Regions from separate parts of the Porcipelethomonas ammoniilytica genome, predicted to be linked through region 2. Evidence: a T-box and tRNA genes for the amino acid it is inferred to sense, from the RefSeq annotation. Region 2 holds a T-box; the other holds one or more tRNA genes.
The links. A T-box is a leader RNA that pairs with one kind of tRNA and senses whether it is charged. The one in region 2 lies ahead of alaS (alanine--tRNA ligase), so its partner is inferred to be a tRNA-Ala.

Region 1: it encodes a tRNA-Ala, which carries the amino acid that the T-box ahead of alaS (alanine--tRNA ligase) is inferred to sense. The anticodon was not compared.

Annotation. Positions count from the first base shown of each region.
Region 1 covers NZ_JAOQKH010000002.1:295,915-303,669, reverse strand. Annotated here, with positions in the region: tRNA gene OCV67_RS03030 (tRNA-Lys) at 623-698, opposite strand; tRNA gene OCV67_RS03025 (tRNA-Asn) at 705-780, opposite strand; rRNA gene rrf (5S ribosomal RNA) at 910-1,026, opposite strand; rRNA gene OCV67_RS03015 (23S ribosomal RNA) at 1,072-3,901, opposite strand; tRNA gene OCV67_RS03010 (tRNA-Ile) at 4,093-4,169, opposite strand; tRNA gene OCV67_RS03005 (tRNA-Ala) at 4,180-4,255, opposite strand; rRNA gene OCV67_RS03000 (16S ribosomal RNA) at 4,344-5,854, opposite strand; gene OCV67_RS02995 (transporter associated domain-containing protein) at 6,392-6,589, opposite strand; tRNA gene OCV67_RS02990 (tRNA-Leu) at 6,895-6,981, opposite strand; gene OCV67_RS02985 (cytidine deaminase) at 7,051-7,437, opposite strand; gene OCV67_RS02980 (MBL fold metallo-hydrolase) at 7,474-7,755, opposite strand, start outside.
Region 2 covers NZ_JAOQKH010000011.1:20,560-28,314, reverse strand. Annotated here, with positions in the region: gene bglS (beta-glucanase) at 1-2,247, shown strand, start outside; gene OCV67_RS09345 (glycoside hydrolase family 5 protein) at 2,253-3,269, shown strand; gene rpsI (30S ribosomal protein S9) at 3,599-4,000, opposite strand; gene rplM (50S ribosomal protein L13) at 4,017-4,445, opposite strand; T-box leader at 4,877-5,075, shown strand; gene alaS (alanine--tRNA ligase) at 5,138-7,755, shown strand, end outside.

The DNA.
Region 1 (7,755 bases), on a different contig from region 2:
TTTTATTTTGTCAAGAGGGGTATTGAGAAAAAATACATGCAAAACCAAGTAAAAATTGCGGTAGAAAAATATAAAAAAAGACCGCAATTTCCGTGCTTTGACAGAAATTGCAGTCTTGCTGAAAATATGTCCAAAAAAAATTTTTTTGACAAGGCAAAAAAATAAAGAACCGAGATTAAAAATCCCGATTCTTTCAAATTCCCAAAATTGGCATTAAAAAATTTTTTTAAATAATACTTGACAAAATATTTCCTTTATGTTAAAATACAAAACAGAAAAAGCACCCCCACAGAATATGAACCGTTTGGCGACGGAACATGTTCCTTAATCAAACAGATACTCAAACTATCTGATTGACTTAGTGAGAATGCTATTTTAGCACACGTACATGTGTGCTTGAAATAGATCTTAAGCCTGTCAGATTCCTTACGAACTCTGATGGGCTTATTGCTTTTTCAATCAACAATTTCATATTCTTTCAGAACTTTTCTGCGGAGATTTCTGTGCAGTCGTTTACTCCGTTACCAAGAAACGAACTGGGTTTGAACTCAGCCGCCGCAAAGTAGTGAGGGATATATGAAAAATAATAATACAACACCATGCAAATACAACATGGTGTTTTTGGTGCACCATCGGGGGCTCGAACCCAGGACCCACTGATTAAGAGTCAGTTGCTCTACCAACTGAGCTAATGGTGCAAAATTTGGCTCCCCAAGTTGGACTCGAACCAACGACCCTGCGGTTAACAGCCGCATGCTCTACCGACTGAGCTATTGAGGAATATATAATGTATATTAACCAAAATATAAAAATAATATACATAAAAATATCTTACCTAAACTCATAAAACTTAAATTCTATATATATTTAGGAAGATTTAACCGATTCTTTTGAATCGGTTAAAAAATAAGCCGGCATTGAAATAATTTTCCAGGACGCGACCGTCCAAGTATCGTCTACGCGGAAGAGCTTAACTGCTGTGTTCGGAAAGGGAACAGGTGGGACCTCAACGCTATAAACACCGGCAAAAGGTAATTGAAAAGAGAAGTAAAAAGGAGAGAACAAGAACAAAAGGAAAAGCCCTCGACCAATTAGTATCTGCTAGCTAAACATGTCACCATGCTTACACATCAGACCTATCAACCTCATCGTCTTTGAGGGGTCTTACTTACTTACGTAATGGGATATCTTATCTTAAGGCCGGCTTCACGCTTAGATGCCTTCAGCGTTTATCCGTTCCGCACTTAGCTGCCCAGCTGTGCCACTGGCGTGACAACTGGTACACCAGAGGTGCGTCCATCCCGGTCCTCTCGTACTAGGGACAGCTCCTTTCAAATATCCTTCGCCCACGACAGATAGGGACCGAACTGTCTCACGACGTTCTGAACCCAGCTCGCGTACCGCTTTAATTGGCGAACAGCCAAACCCTTGGGACCGAATTCAGCCCCAGGATGCGATGAGCCGACATCGAGGTGCCAAACCTCCCCGTCGATGTGGACTCTTGGGGGAGATCAGCCTGTTATCCCCAGGGTAGCTTTTATCCGTTGAGCGACGGCATTTCCACTCACATACCGCCGGATCACTAACTCCAACTTTCGTTACTGCTCGACCCGTCAGTCTCGCAGTTAGGCTCGCTTTTGCGTTTACACTCAATAGCATGGTTTCCATCCATGCTGAGCGAACCTTTGAGCGCCTCCGTTACTCTTTTGGAGGCGACCGCCCCAGTCAAACTGCCCACCTAACAATGTCCCCCGCCCTGATTCAAGGGCGCAGGTTAGAATTTCAGCACTTCAAGAGTGGTATCCCAACAGCGACTCCACATAAGCTGACGCCTATGCTTCTCAGTCTCCCACCTATCCTGTACATGAAATACCAAAACTCAATATTAAGCTACAGTGAAGCTCCATGGGGTCTTTCCGTCTAGTCGCGGGTAACCGGCATCTTCACCGGTACTACAATTTCGCCGGGTGGGTTGTTGAGACAGTGCCCAAATCGTTACACCATTCGTGCGGGTCAGAACTTACCTGACAAGGAATTTCGCTACCTTAGGACCGTTATAGTTACGGCCGCCGTTTACTGGGGCTTCAATTCAAAGCTCTCACTTCTCCTCTTAACCTTCCAGCACCGGGCAGGTGTCACCCCATATACGTCATCTTTCGATTTAGCATAGAGCTGTGTTTTTGCTAAACAGTCGCTTGGGCCTATTCTCTGCGGCTCTTTCGAGCACCCCTTCTCCCTAAGTTACGGGGTCAACTTGCCGAGTTCCTTAACAACCCTTCTCCCGTTGGCCTTAGAATCCTCTTCCTGTCTACCTGTGTCGGTTTGCGGTACGGGCTCTTCAGATATACGCACAACTTTTCTTGCCTCAATCCACATTTACTTCCTCCATTCGGAGTCCCTTACGACCGGGGCAACCAACGCCCGGCTAAACGCTTCTCAAGTGTCCTTGTGCTTTAATCTTTCAGAGGCTACGGAATTTCTACCGTATGTGCATCGGCTACGCGTTTCCGCCTCGCCTTAGCTCCCGGCTTACTAGGAGCGGACGAACCTTCCTCCTAAATCCTTAGACTTTCGGCCATTATGATTCTCACATAATTCTCGCTACTCATTCCGGCATTCTCACTCGTATAAAATCCACCATCGCTTCCGCTATGACTTCTCCTCTTATACGACGCTCCCCTACCCCGCAATACTTTCGTATTGCAGCCCAAGCTTCGGTATAGATTTTAGCCCCGTTGAATTTTCGGCGCAGGGTCACTCGACCAGTGAGCTATTACGCACTCTTTTAATGAGTGGCTGCTTCTAAGCCAACATCCTGGTTGTCTGTGCAACCCCACATCCTTTTCCACTTAAATCTATTTCGGGACCTTAGCTGTGGGTCTGGGCTGTTTCCCTTTTGACTATGAGACTTATCTCACATAGTCTGACTGCTGTACATCAATTATCCGGCATTCTTAGTTTGATAAGGTTCAGTAACCTCTCGGCCCCTAGCCCATTCAGTGCTTTACCTCCGGTAATCTAATACAACGCTAGCCCTAAAGCTATTTCGGGGAGAACCAGCTATATCCGAGTTCGATTGGAATTTCTCCGCTAGCCACACCTCATCCGCCACCTTTTCAACGGGGGTCGGTTCGGCCCTCCATGGAGTTTTACCTCCACTTCAGCCTGGACATGGCTAGGTCACTCGGTTTCGGGTCTATCACATGTAACTTCTCGCCCTGTTAAGACTCGCTCTCGCTTCGGCTTCAGACCTTAAGTCCTTAACCTTGCTACATATGATAACTCGCCGGACCATTCTACAAAAGGTACCTGATCACACTTTGACGTGCTCTCAGTGCTTGTAAGCACAGGGTTTCAGGTTCTTTTTCACTCCCCTCCCGGGGTTCTTTTCACCTTTCCTTCACAGTACTCTTCGCTATCGGTCATTGGGGAATATTTAGGCTTGGAGGGTGGTCCCCCCAGCTTCCCACGGGGTTTCACGTGTCCCGCGGTACTCTGGATCCTGCTCGCTGTCTCTGCCTTTCATTTACATGACTCTCACATTCTTTGGTCAGGCTTCCCATCCTGTTCAACTAGGCTTTGACAATGCTAATTGCAGTCCGCAACCCCGTATTCATTGCTGATTACGGTTTGGCCTCTTTCGCTTTCGCTCGCCACTACTTACGAAATCTCGGTTGATTTCTCTTCCTCTCCCTACTTAGATGTTTCAGTTCAGGAGGTTCCCCTCATATACCTATGTATTCAGTATATGATATATGAGCTTCTCTCATATGGATTGCTCCATTCGGATATCTGCGGGTCTTTGTTCGCTTACAACTCACCGCAGCTTTTCGCAGTTAACCACGTCCTTCTTCGGTTCCCAATGCCAAGGCATCCGCCCTGCGCTCTTATTAGCTTTACCATTTGTCCGTTTTGAGTTCTCTTCAATACATTGTAGTTTTTTTACCCGATTAATTTTTCTTAATCGTGTCGTTTCACTTGATTGTATTTCCTCTTACTTTTCTTATTCAATTTTCAAGTTTCCTTTTTCTATCCTTTTTCAAGAACAGAAATTAACAGATAACTTCTTATCTATTAATTTTTATTCTTGATTGGTGGGCACAAGTGGACTCGAACCACCGACCTCACGCTTATCAGGCGTGCGCTCTAACCACCTGAGCTATGCGCCCAATACCTTTTTGGTGGAGATGAGGAGGATCGAACTCCTGACCCCCTGCTTGCAAAGCAGGTGCTCTCCCAGCTGAGCTACACCCCCAACTCTTCCTTGGTATCTTCAAAATCGAACAATGCTTCCCTTGCATCTGACCGGAACTTCTCAGATTCTTCATCTGCTCGCTCCTTAGAAAGGAGGTGATCCAGCCGCACCTTCCGATACGGCTACCTTGTTACGACTTCACCCCAGTCATCAATCCCACCTTCGACTGCGTCCTCCTATAAGGTTAGACTACAGGCTTCGGGTGTTACCGACTCCCATGGTGTGACGGGCGGTGTGTACAAGGCCCGGGAACGTATTCACCGCAGCATTCTGATCTGCGATTACTAGCAATTCCGACTTCATGCAGGCGAGTTGCAGCCTGCAATCTGAACTGGGACAATTTTTCGGGATTTGCTCCACATCGCTGTTTTGCTTCCCTCTGTTAATTGCCATTGTAGTACGTGTGTAGCCCAGGTCATAAGGGGCATGATGATTTGACGTCATCCCCACCTTCCTCCGTTTTGTCAACGGCAGTCCCTCTAGAGTGCTCTTGCGTAGCAACTAAAGGTAAGGGTTGCGCTCGTTGCGGGACTTAACCCAACATCTCACGACACGAGCTGACGACAACCATGCACCACCTGTCTATATGTCCCCGAAGGGATTTCATCTATCTCTAGACTATGCATACGATGTCAAGACCTGGTAAGGTTCTTCGCGTTGCTTCGAATTAAACCACATACTCCACTGCTTGTGCGGGCCCCCGTCAATTCCTTTGAGTTTCAACCTTGCGGTCGTACTCCCCAGGTGGATTACTTATTGTGTTAACTGCGGCACGGAAGGGGTCAGTCCCCCCACACCTAGTAATCATCGTTTACAGCGTGGACTACCAGGGTATCTAATCCTGTTTGCTCCCCACGCTTTCGAGCCTCAGCGTCAGTAAAAGCCCAGTAAGCCGCCTTCGCCACCGATGTTCCTCCTAATATCTACGCATTTCACCGCTACACTAGGAATTCCGCTTACCTCTACTTCACTCAAGAACAGCAGTTTCAAGTGCAGTCTACATGTTGAGCACGTATATTTCACACCTGACTTACCGTCCCGCCTACGCTCCCTTTACACCCAGTAATTCCGGACAACGCTCGCTCCCTACGTATTACCGCGGCTGCTGGCACGTAGTTAGCCGGAGCTTTTTCTTCAGGTACCGTCATTATCGTCCCTGTTAAAAGGAGTTTACAATCCGAAAACCTTCTTCCTCCACGCGGCATCGCTGCATCAGGGTTCCCCCCATTGTGCAATATTCCCCACTGCTGCCTCCCGTAGGAGTCTGGGCCGTGTCTCAGTCCCAATGTGGCCGTTCAACCTCTCAGTCCGGCTACTGATCGTCGACTTGGTGGGCCGTTACCTCACCAACTATCTAATCAGACGCGAGCCCATCCTTGAGCGAATTTCTTTGATATATCTTAGATGCCTAAAATATATGTTATGGGGTATTACCATCCGTTTCCAGAAGCTATCCCCCTCTCAAGGGTAGGTTGCTCACGTGTTACTCACCCGTCCGCCACTAACTCGGAGAAGCAAGCTCCTCCTCGTCCGTTCGACTTGCATGTGTTAGGCGTGCCGCCAGCGTTCGTCCTGAGCCAGGATCAAACTCTTTATTAAGTTTGTATATCTAAAAGCCTCTCAGCTCTTAATATCTCCCGTTTCATTACGATTGCTCGCAATTACCTCGTTTGTATTTTAAACTCTTGTTAAACATCGTTTAACAGAAATTATACAAGGGTTTCTTTTCTTTGCATTGTTCAATTTTCAAGATACCTCGCCGCTCCCTCTCGGGAAAGCTTATCTATTATATCACAGTCTCTTCTGTTTGTCAAGTACTTTTTTTAAAAAAGTTTTTATCCTCTTATTCCCTTGACTCCCTTAAGACGACCTATCTATAATACCATATCTTCCGAACTTTGTCAAGCACTTCTTTCAAAAAAATTTTTTCCATTCCGTACTCGCTCTCTCTCGTTCGACAGCTTTATTATTATATCACCTCTTCCCTCTTTTGTCAACCGCTTTACTCCACGTTCTACCTTTTTTATAGTTTTTTTGACTCAATTCACTGATTTTACAGCATTTTTTACAAATTACATCTAAATTTTTACTTTTATATACCTTTTTACATAGTAATATACAAAAAAGGCGAAGTTTTTACTCTTCGCCTTTTTTTAAGTAAACTGCCTTTATTTTAGAGATCCAATTATCTTCAGTCAGCAAAACTGTAAACTCCACTTCTCCGTATCTTACACTTGGTGTCTCATCTTCTTCCGGTATTCTGCCTAGCAAATCCACTATAAAAGCACTCATAGTATCATAATTATGTCTTTCCGGAAGCTCTATTCCCAGAATTTTCTCAACATCCTAAAGACGTATCCGAGATAATTTTTCTCAAATACGCCTTGAATTTTTCTGAAATATTTTTTTGCATCGGTTTGAATCCTTTCAGTCGATAAAAACGGGGAAAAACAGCCATGGTTTTGAACTAAAATTTTTCACCCCTAAAATGCAAATAAAGCCCGTAGTTATAGGGTTTTAAGAGGTGTTCACCAATATGTCTTGTGACTATAAAACGGATGAAAAATTACTGGTCGAGCCTAAAAGAAAATCGCATCCCACAAAGTGAGATACGATTTGTCCCACCGGGGTCACCCGGCTGGTGCGGATAACAGGAGTTGAACCTGCACCCCCTTGCGAGGACTAGCACCTGAAGCTAGCGCGTCTGCCTATTCCGCCATATCCGCATTACAAAATACATTATATCATAAATGCGAATGAAAGTCAATACCTTTTTAATTTTTATTTTAATTTACTCAATTCAAACTAAAACCATACGGTAAAATCTCATTTAGGGTCAAAATTTTATCAGAAAGTATAATTTTAAAGTAATTATGGCAAAATTCCGTCATAACTTGACGGCATGATCCGCACGGATAACATGGTTCACTCATATTGTCATGACCTCCGGCAATAGCAATAGCCTCAAATTCTTTCTTTCCTTCTGATATTGCCTTGAAGAAGGCTGTTCGTTCAGCACAGTTTGTAAGCGAAAAGGAAGAATTTTCAATATTACAACCCGTATAAATTGTACCGTCACTGCACAAAAGCGCTGCTCCCACTTTAAATCGTGAATATGGCGAATACGAATTTTCAGCAGCTTTTACAGCACGTTCAAATAACTCCTTGTACAAATCATTCATTTATAACTCCTTAAAATCCAGTAAAAAAATATACTTTTACAGCCATACTCCCCAATCGCCATAATTAAATGTACCGCTGCCATGATGAAGCTTACCGTCAGCTTTGAGTTGTCTGAATGCTTCCCGCATACGTATTAAAATTTCCGGATGTATATCCAAGGAATGATGTGCAGGAAATACATTTTTCACTGGCAATGCCGCAACTTTTTCCAGTGACGTAAGATATGCTTCCGGATCAGTAGACGGATAATAAGCAAACAAAATATCTTTATATACTAAATCACCGGTAAATAAATATTCTTTATTTCTTTCCCAAAA
Region 2 (7,755 bases):
TTTGAAATATCTGACAGCGTCTACACAAATCTTCTTGATGATAGTGTAAGAATGCTCTATTTGCAGCGCTGCGGAGAAGTGATAACAGACAGTGATTTTGGTCATTCTGCCTGCCATACAGGTATGGCATACGTTTACGGAACAAATGAAAAAATAGATGTTTCCGGTGGGTGGCATGACGCCGGAGATTACGGCAGATATATTGTTCCGGCAGCTAAAACTATTGCCGACCTTCTTTACGCTTATGAAGCAAATCCTAAGCTTTACAGTGATAATATTGGTATTCCTCAAAGTGGAAACGGCATTCCTGATATTCTTGATGAGGCACGTTATGAGCTTGAATGGATGATGAAAATGCAGCGTGCAGACGGCGGAGTTTATCATAAGGTTACATGTGAAAATTTCCCGGGTTATGTTTCTCCTGAAAAGGAAACGGATCAGCTTATCGTCACACCTGTTTCCACAACGGCAACAGCCGATTTCTGTGCTTCAATGGCTCTTGCATATGAATTCTATAAGGATATTGATTTGAATTTTGCAAACAGCTGTCTAGAACGTGCCGAAAAAGCATGGAGTTTTCTTGAGGCAAACCCGAATCTGATTTTCAAAAATCCGGAGGATATATCTACCGGTGAATACGGTGATGTTTCTGACAAAGATGAGCGTTACTGGGCAGCGGCTCAGTTATACCGTGCAACAGGAAACAGCAAGTATGAAAATGCTTTAAATGGTATGTCTGCTTCAATAGGTTTGGATTGGGCTCTTGTTGGTGATTACGGAAATCTCGCAATCCTTACAGCCGACAATATCAGTAAGGACTCTTCAATATACACAAAGGCAAAGAGTGCCGTGATTTCACAGGCGGATACATTTGTTAACTGTTCTTCAAATTCTCCTTATGGGGTTGCTATTACAAAGTTTAATTGGGGAAGTAATATGACTGTTGCAAATGCCGGAATAATACTTGGTGCTGCATATAAAGTAACCGGAAATACAGATTATATGGACGCTGCAAATGCTCAGATGAATTATCTTCTTGGAACAAATCCGGTTGGAGAATGTTTCTTTACAGGTTATGGAACGGTTTCTCCTGAAAATCCGCATCACAGACCGTCTATGGCAGCAGGAAAGGCAATGAAGGGAATGCTCGTGGGCGGTGTAAATCAGAATCTTGAGGACAGTGCTGCTAAAGCTTATTGTCAGGGTCTTCCGGCTGCTAAGTGTTATGTTGATAACTCCGAAAGTTATTCGACTAATGAAATTACAATTTACTGGAACTCTCCGCTGACATATCTTGTTTCTCTTACAAGCGAAAATGAAACTGCCGAAACAGATTTTATTCTGGGCGATATAAATTCAGATGGACGTATTAATGTATTTGATTTCATTATTGCAAAAAGAGGTCTTATCAGCGGCGGATTTTCAAATGCAACGGAGGCAAAGGCAGCTGACGTTAATCAGGATGGAAAATATTCTGTTGCAGATGTTATTCTTATCCAAAAGTTTCTTCTTGGAATGATAGATTCTTTCCCTAATGAAGAGGAAGTTCCAGTAGTTCCTCCTGTAGTTGGAGGAATAAAGGACTATGGTACAGCTATAAATGAGAATGCTTCAGTTATCGCTGATTTCAGAAAGGGCGAAACACCAGTATTCTTTGCGTCTGACGGTTGGTCTAATGGAAGCTGTTTCGACTGCGGGTGGTATAAAGAAAATACCTCGTTCGATGGCGGCGTTCTTAATTTAACCATTGATAAGGATTATTCCGGTAAATATAATTACTCAGGAGCTGAATACAGAACAGCAGACACTTATCATTATGGATACTATGAAACATCTATGCAAGCTATAAAAAATGACGGGGTTGTTTCTTCATTCTTCACTTATACAGGCCCTTCAGAAAATAATCCATGGGATGAAATAGATATAGAAGTACTTGGCAAGGACACGACGAAGGTTCAGTTCAATTACTATACAAACGGAGTCGGTAATCATGAATATATGTATGATCTTGGCTTTGACGCTTCTGAAGGTTTCCATACTTACGGATTTGATTGGCAGCCGGATCATATCACATGGTATGTTGACGGAAAAGCAGTTTATACGGCATATAATAATATCCCTTCAACTGCCGGAAGAATCATGATGAACGTATGGCCGGGAACAGGAGTTGATGAATGGCTAAATCATTACGACGGAAAAACTCCGCTTACAGCACGTTATCAGTGGGTAACATATAATAAGGGGTAATTTTAATGAGAAGTTTCGTTGGATATGAAAAGGGAATTAATTTTGGCGGATGGTTTTCTCAATGCGAACATACAAAAAAACATTATGACGAATTTATTGGTGAAAGTGATTTTGCCGCAGTTTCTTCATGGGGTATCGATCATGTCAGAATCCCGATAGATTATGATCTTATTGAAAACGGAAACGGTGATATTCAGGAAAGCGGAATGATGTATATTCAGCAATGCATTGACTGGTGTAAAAAATACCGACTGAATATGATTTTGGATCTTCATAAGACTTACGGTTTTTCTTTCGATGAGGGTGAATCTGAAAGTGGATTTTTTGAATCGGAAGAACTTCAGGAACGTTTCTTCCGTCTTTGGGAAGAAATTGCAAAACGATTCGGAAAATATCATGATTGCGTTGCATTTGAACTTTTGAATGAAGTTACCAATAAGGAATACTGTGATATATGGAATGAAATTGCTGATAAATGTATTTTTCGCATAAGGACTATCACTCCCGAAACATATATACTTATAGGAGGATATGATAATAACTGCATAAAGGCTCTTAAAGATTTGAAGCAACCTTATGACAACAAAATTGTTTATAATTTTCATTGCTATGAACCATTTATTTTTACTCATCAGGGTGCAAATTGGGTCAATAATATGCCGGAAAATTTCAGAACGGAATATCCGGCGTCAGTTCAGGAATATATCACAAAGCAAAGCAAAATGAATCTTAATGTTGTTGACCTTATTTCTGATGCAAAGGTAGAAACTGTTGGTGAGGAATTTTTTGAATCCTTATTTTCTAAAGCTGTTGAAATTGCAGAAAAAAGAAACGTTCCGCTTTATTGCGGAGAATATGGAGTTATAAATCTTGCTGCTCAAGAAAGTACTATTGAATGGTATAAAGCTATTAATTCTGCATTCAAAAAATATAAAATTTCACGAGCTGCCTGGTGTTATAAAAAAATGGACTTTGGTCTTATTGATAATAATATATCTGAAAAAATAAAAAAATATTTATAAATTATTTATTTCTGACGTTATGCAACTGAAGGGAATATAAAAATGACAGATTAGAGAAATTTGTGCTTGATAATAAAACGCAAAAGAATTGATCTATAAGTTTGATAAACACAATTTTTTTGACGGTTTTATATTCATATTTCTCAACGGTGATAAAATATTTGATAGTGTTATCAACCTGCCTGCTACCGTCTCCGAATAAGCAGTTTTCAGCGCAAAATAAAACCCTCGAAACGACATAGTTTCGAGGGTTGATAACTATATTACTTGTAAAACTTTCTCTTCGAGACTTTTTAAAAATTTTCCACGCAAATAAAAGCGATGTAAAATTATCTCTTTGAGAACTGCGGTGCACGACGAGCAGCTTTGAGACCATATTTTTTTCTTTCCTTCATTCTAGGATCACGAGTTAAGAAACCAGCCTTTTTGAGAACAGGGCGAAGTTCAGGATCGTAAACCAGAAGGGCTCTTGAAAGACCATGTCTGATAGCGCCAGCCTGACCGGTAACACCGCCGCCTGTAACGGTGCAGACAATATCAAATTTATCTGTAGTTTCAGTTAAATTAAGAGGCTGACGAACAATAAGCTTTAATGTTTCAAGACCGAAATACTCATCAATACTTCTTCCGTTAATTGTAATGTTACCGGAACCCGGATATACTCTTACTCTTGCAACAGAATGCTTTCTTCTTCCTGTACCATAGTAATATTTAACCTTTGATTCGTACATTTAAACCGCCTCCTTATTATAATTCATAAGCAACAGGCTTTTGTGCCTCGTGCTTATGTGCTGAATTTCTGTAAGTTCTTAAACGTTTGAGCTGATTTCTGCCTTGAGAATTGTTAGGAAGCATACCATTTACTGCAATCATCATTGCTTTTTCCGGTTTTGTTTCCATAAGTTCTTTGTAGCTTACAGACTTGATTCCGCCTATCCAGCCTGTATGCCAGTAAAACTTTTTATTTTCAAGTTTTTTACCTGTTAAAACTGCTTTTTCACAATTAATGATAATTACGTGATCTCCACAGTCTACATGCGGAGCAAAAGTTGGCTTATGTTTACCTCTGAGAATATGAGCAGCCTGAGCAGCTACACGTCCCAACGGCTTATCTGCTGCATCTAAAACATACCATTTACGGCTGACTTCAGCTGGTTTTGGCATATAAGTTGACATATTATAAATCCTCCATTATTGTATTTTGTCAAGCCTGAACCGGACTGGGTTAATCCTGTTCTTCGGACATCCGCAAGTTCAAATAAAAATGAATATGTCCGAATTAATGATTCTTGACGTAACGATAAACATTATATCAAATTAAAAATAAAAAGTCAATAGTCAAATTGCCGAAATTTTAATTTATATCCCTTTCACGCTTGTTTTCTCTCTGTTTTTCTCTATTTCTCTTGTTATCTTAAATTTCATTTCAGTTTTTGAAGTGCTTTCGTCAGTTTGAGAGTTTTAATCTTGGAGGATCGTTTCCGGCAAGCGCTTTTGCTATAGTCATTTCTATCTGATACAGCTTTTTTATGATTGCCGTTTTTTAAAAAACTTTGAAAAATAGGATTGACTTTTTTTTGTTTTTTGGTATAATATAAGAAGAATATATAAACGCTGTGACAGGAATGATTGTTTGTTTCGTTCTTCAGAGAAGAAGCGGTCGGTGAGAGCTTCTGTTCGTAAAACAAGTGCTACCCTTGAGCTTTCGGCTAAATCCGAACGTATTTTCTGCGTTAAAGGAAACTAAAGGAAAGTAATTTATTTACTTTTGAAATTGGGTGGTACCACGAGGCCTTCGTCCCATTGCAGGACGCAAGGCTTTTATTATTTTTTACAGCTTTTATGAAATTTTAAAGGAGTTTTTATTTATGAAATGGCGTGGCGTAAATGAATTACGTGAAATGTATCTTTCATTTTTTGAAAGTAAAAATCATACAAGAATGGCTAGTTCCTCACTTATACCTCAGGGAGATAACAGTCTTTTACTGATCAATTCCGGTATGGCACCTCTTAAAAAGTTTTTCTTGGGACAGGCTGTTCCTCCGAATAAGCGAGTTACAACATGTCAGAAATGTATCAGAACGCCTGATATTGAGCGTGTTGGTAAAACAGCAAGACACGGCACTTATTTTGAAATGCTGGGAAACTTTTCCTTTGGAGATTATTTTAAAACTGAGGCGATCGAATGGGCGTGGGAATTTCTTACAGAAATACTTGAGATTCCGGCTGAAAAGCTTTGGATTACTGTTTTTGAAAGCGATGATGAAGCTGAACAGATTTGGAAAAATAAAATAGGCATACCTCAGGATAGAATAATTCGTCTCGGTAAGGAGGACAATTTCTGGGAACACGGTTCAGGTCCTTGCGGTCCTTGTTCCGAAATTCATTTTGACAGAGGAGAAAGCTACGGTCCTTTTGAAAGCTTTGAACAGGCAAGCGAATGTGATAGAATCGTTGAAATATGGAATCTGGTATTCAGTCAGTTTGACAGTGACGGAAACGGTAACTATGCTGAAATGGAAACCAAGAATATTGATACCGGTATGGGGCTTGAAAGACTTGCTTGTGCAATTCAGGGAGTTGATAATCTGTTCGAGGTTGACACAGTCAAGAATATAATGGGCAAGATCTGTGAGATTGCAGATGTACAATATAAAAATGATGAAAATACCGACGTATCTTTGCGTGTAATTACTGACCATATCAGAAGCACAACATTTATGGTAGGAGACGGTATTACACCTGCAAATGAGGGCAGAGGATATGTGCTTAAAAGACTTCTGAGAAGAGCTGCCAGACACGGTAAAATGCTGGGAATAAACGAGCCTTTTCTTTATAAAGTCTGCGATACGGTAATTGAAGAAAACAAATCTGCTTATCCGGAACTTGTTGAAAAAAGGGAACTGATTAAAAAAATTATTAAGCATGAAGAAGAAAGCTTTGCTAAGACAATCGATAAAGGTACGGAGCTGCTTAGTCATTTTATCGACAAAATTTCAGCAGATGAAATAAAAAATGTGCTTTCAGGAGACGATGCATTTAAATTAAGCGATACATATGGTTTCCCGCTTGATCTTACAAAGGAAATTGCCGCTGAAAATGGAATCGAAGTAGATGAGAAGCGTTTTAAGGAATGTATGGAAGAACAGAAGCGCAAGGCAAGAAGCGATAGGGCATCTAAGATTAAAACTTCATGGAGCGATGAAAACACGTCTGCTATTAATGTTCCGGCTACTGAATTTACAGGATATACAAGATTTAAGCATGACGCTGAAATCCTTGAAATTTTTGTTGACGGTAAATCGGTTGACAGTATTTCAGAAGGACAGGAGGCTGTTATAATACTTGACCAAACTCCGTTCTATGCGGAAAGCGGCGGACAGTCTGCCGATACCGGTGAGATTAGTACAGAAGATGCAGTATTTGCCGTGTATAATGTAACTAAGACTGAAAATGGTCATTTTCTGCATTTCGGAGCGATTGAAAAGGGAAGTATAAATAAAAATGATACTGTTTTTGCTGAAATTGACGTAGAAAAAAGAATGTCAGCTATGAGAAATCATACCGCTGCACATCTTCTTCAAGCAGCGTTAAGGGAAGTACTGGGCGAGCATGTACATCAGGCAGGTCAGCTTGTAAATGCTGAAAGATGCAGATTTGACTTTTCTCACTTCAGTGCAGTAACGCCTGATGAAATTTTACGGATTGAAAACATTGTAAATGATGAGATTTTAAATTCAATTAACGTTGTAACTAAAGAAATGCCTATTGAGGAAGCAAGAAAATTGGGAGCTATGGCGCTTTTTGGTGAAAAATACGGAGATATTGTAAGAGTAGTGGATATCGGAGGAAAATCAATCGAATTCTGCGGCGGTACTCATGTTAAAAATACTTCAAATATCGGTCTTTTCAAAATCGTTTCCGAAAATTCTGTTGCTTCAGGAGTAAGGCGTATTGAGGCTGTGACGGGTAACGGCGTATTGCTATTTATGAATGAACTTAGAAATTCAATTAATGCGGCATCGGCAGTCCTTAAGATCGCAAATCCTGCAAAGCTTGCTGAACGCTGTCAGGCATTGACAGAAGAATTAAAGGAAAAGGATAAGCAAATACAGAAACTTAGTCAGCAGCTTGCAGGAAGTCAGCTTGCAAATATGTTTGACAATGCCAAAGAAATCAACGGAATAAAAATTATCTCCGCTATGCTTAACGGTACTAAGCCTGATATGTTAAGGCAAATCGGAGATAAGGTTAAAGAACAAACAGAAGATTTTATTGCGGTATTTGCCGGAATTGCTGACGATAAAGGTACTCTTTACTGCGTGTGCGGAAAAAATGCGGTTTCCAAGGGTGCAAATGCCGGTAAGATAGTTCAGAGAATTGCCGCTATTACAGGCGGTAAAGGCGGCGGACGTCCTGACAGCGCTATGGCAGGTATAGGCAAAAATTATATGGTTGACGAAGCACTTGGCGCTCTTGAAAGCAT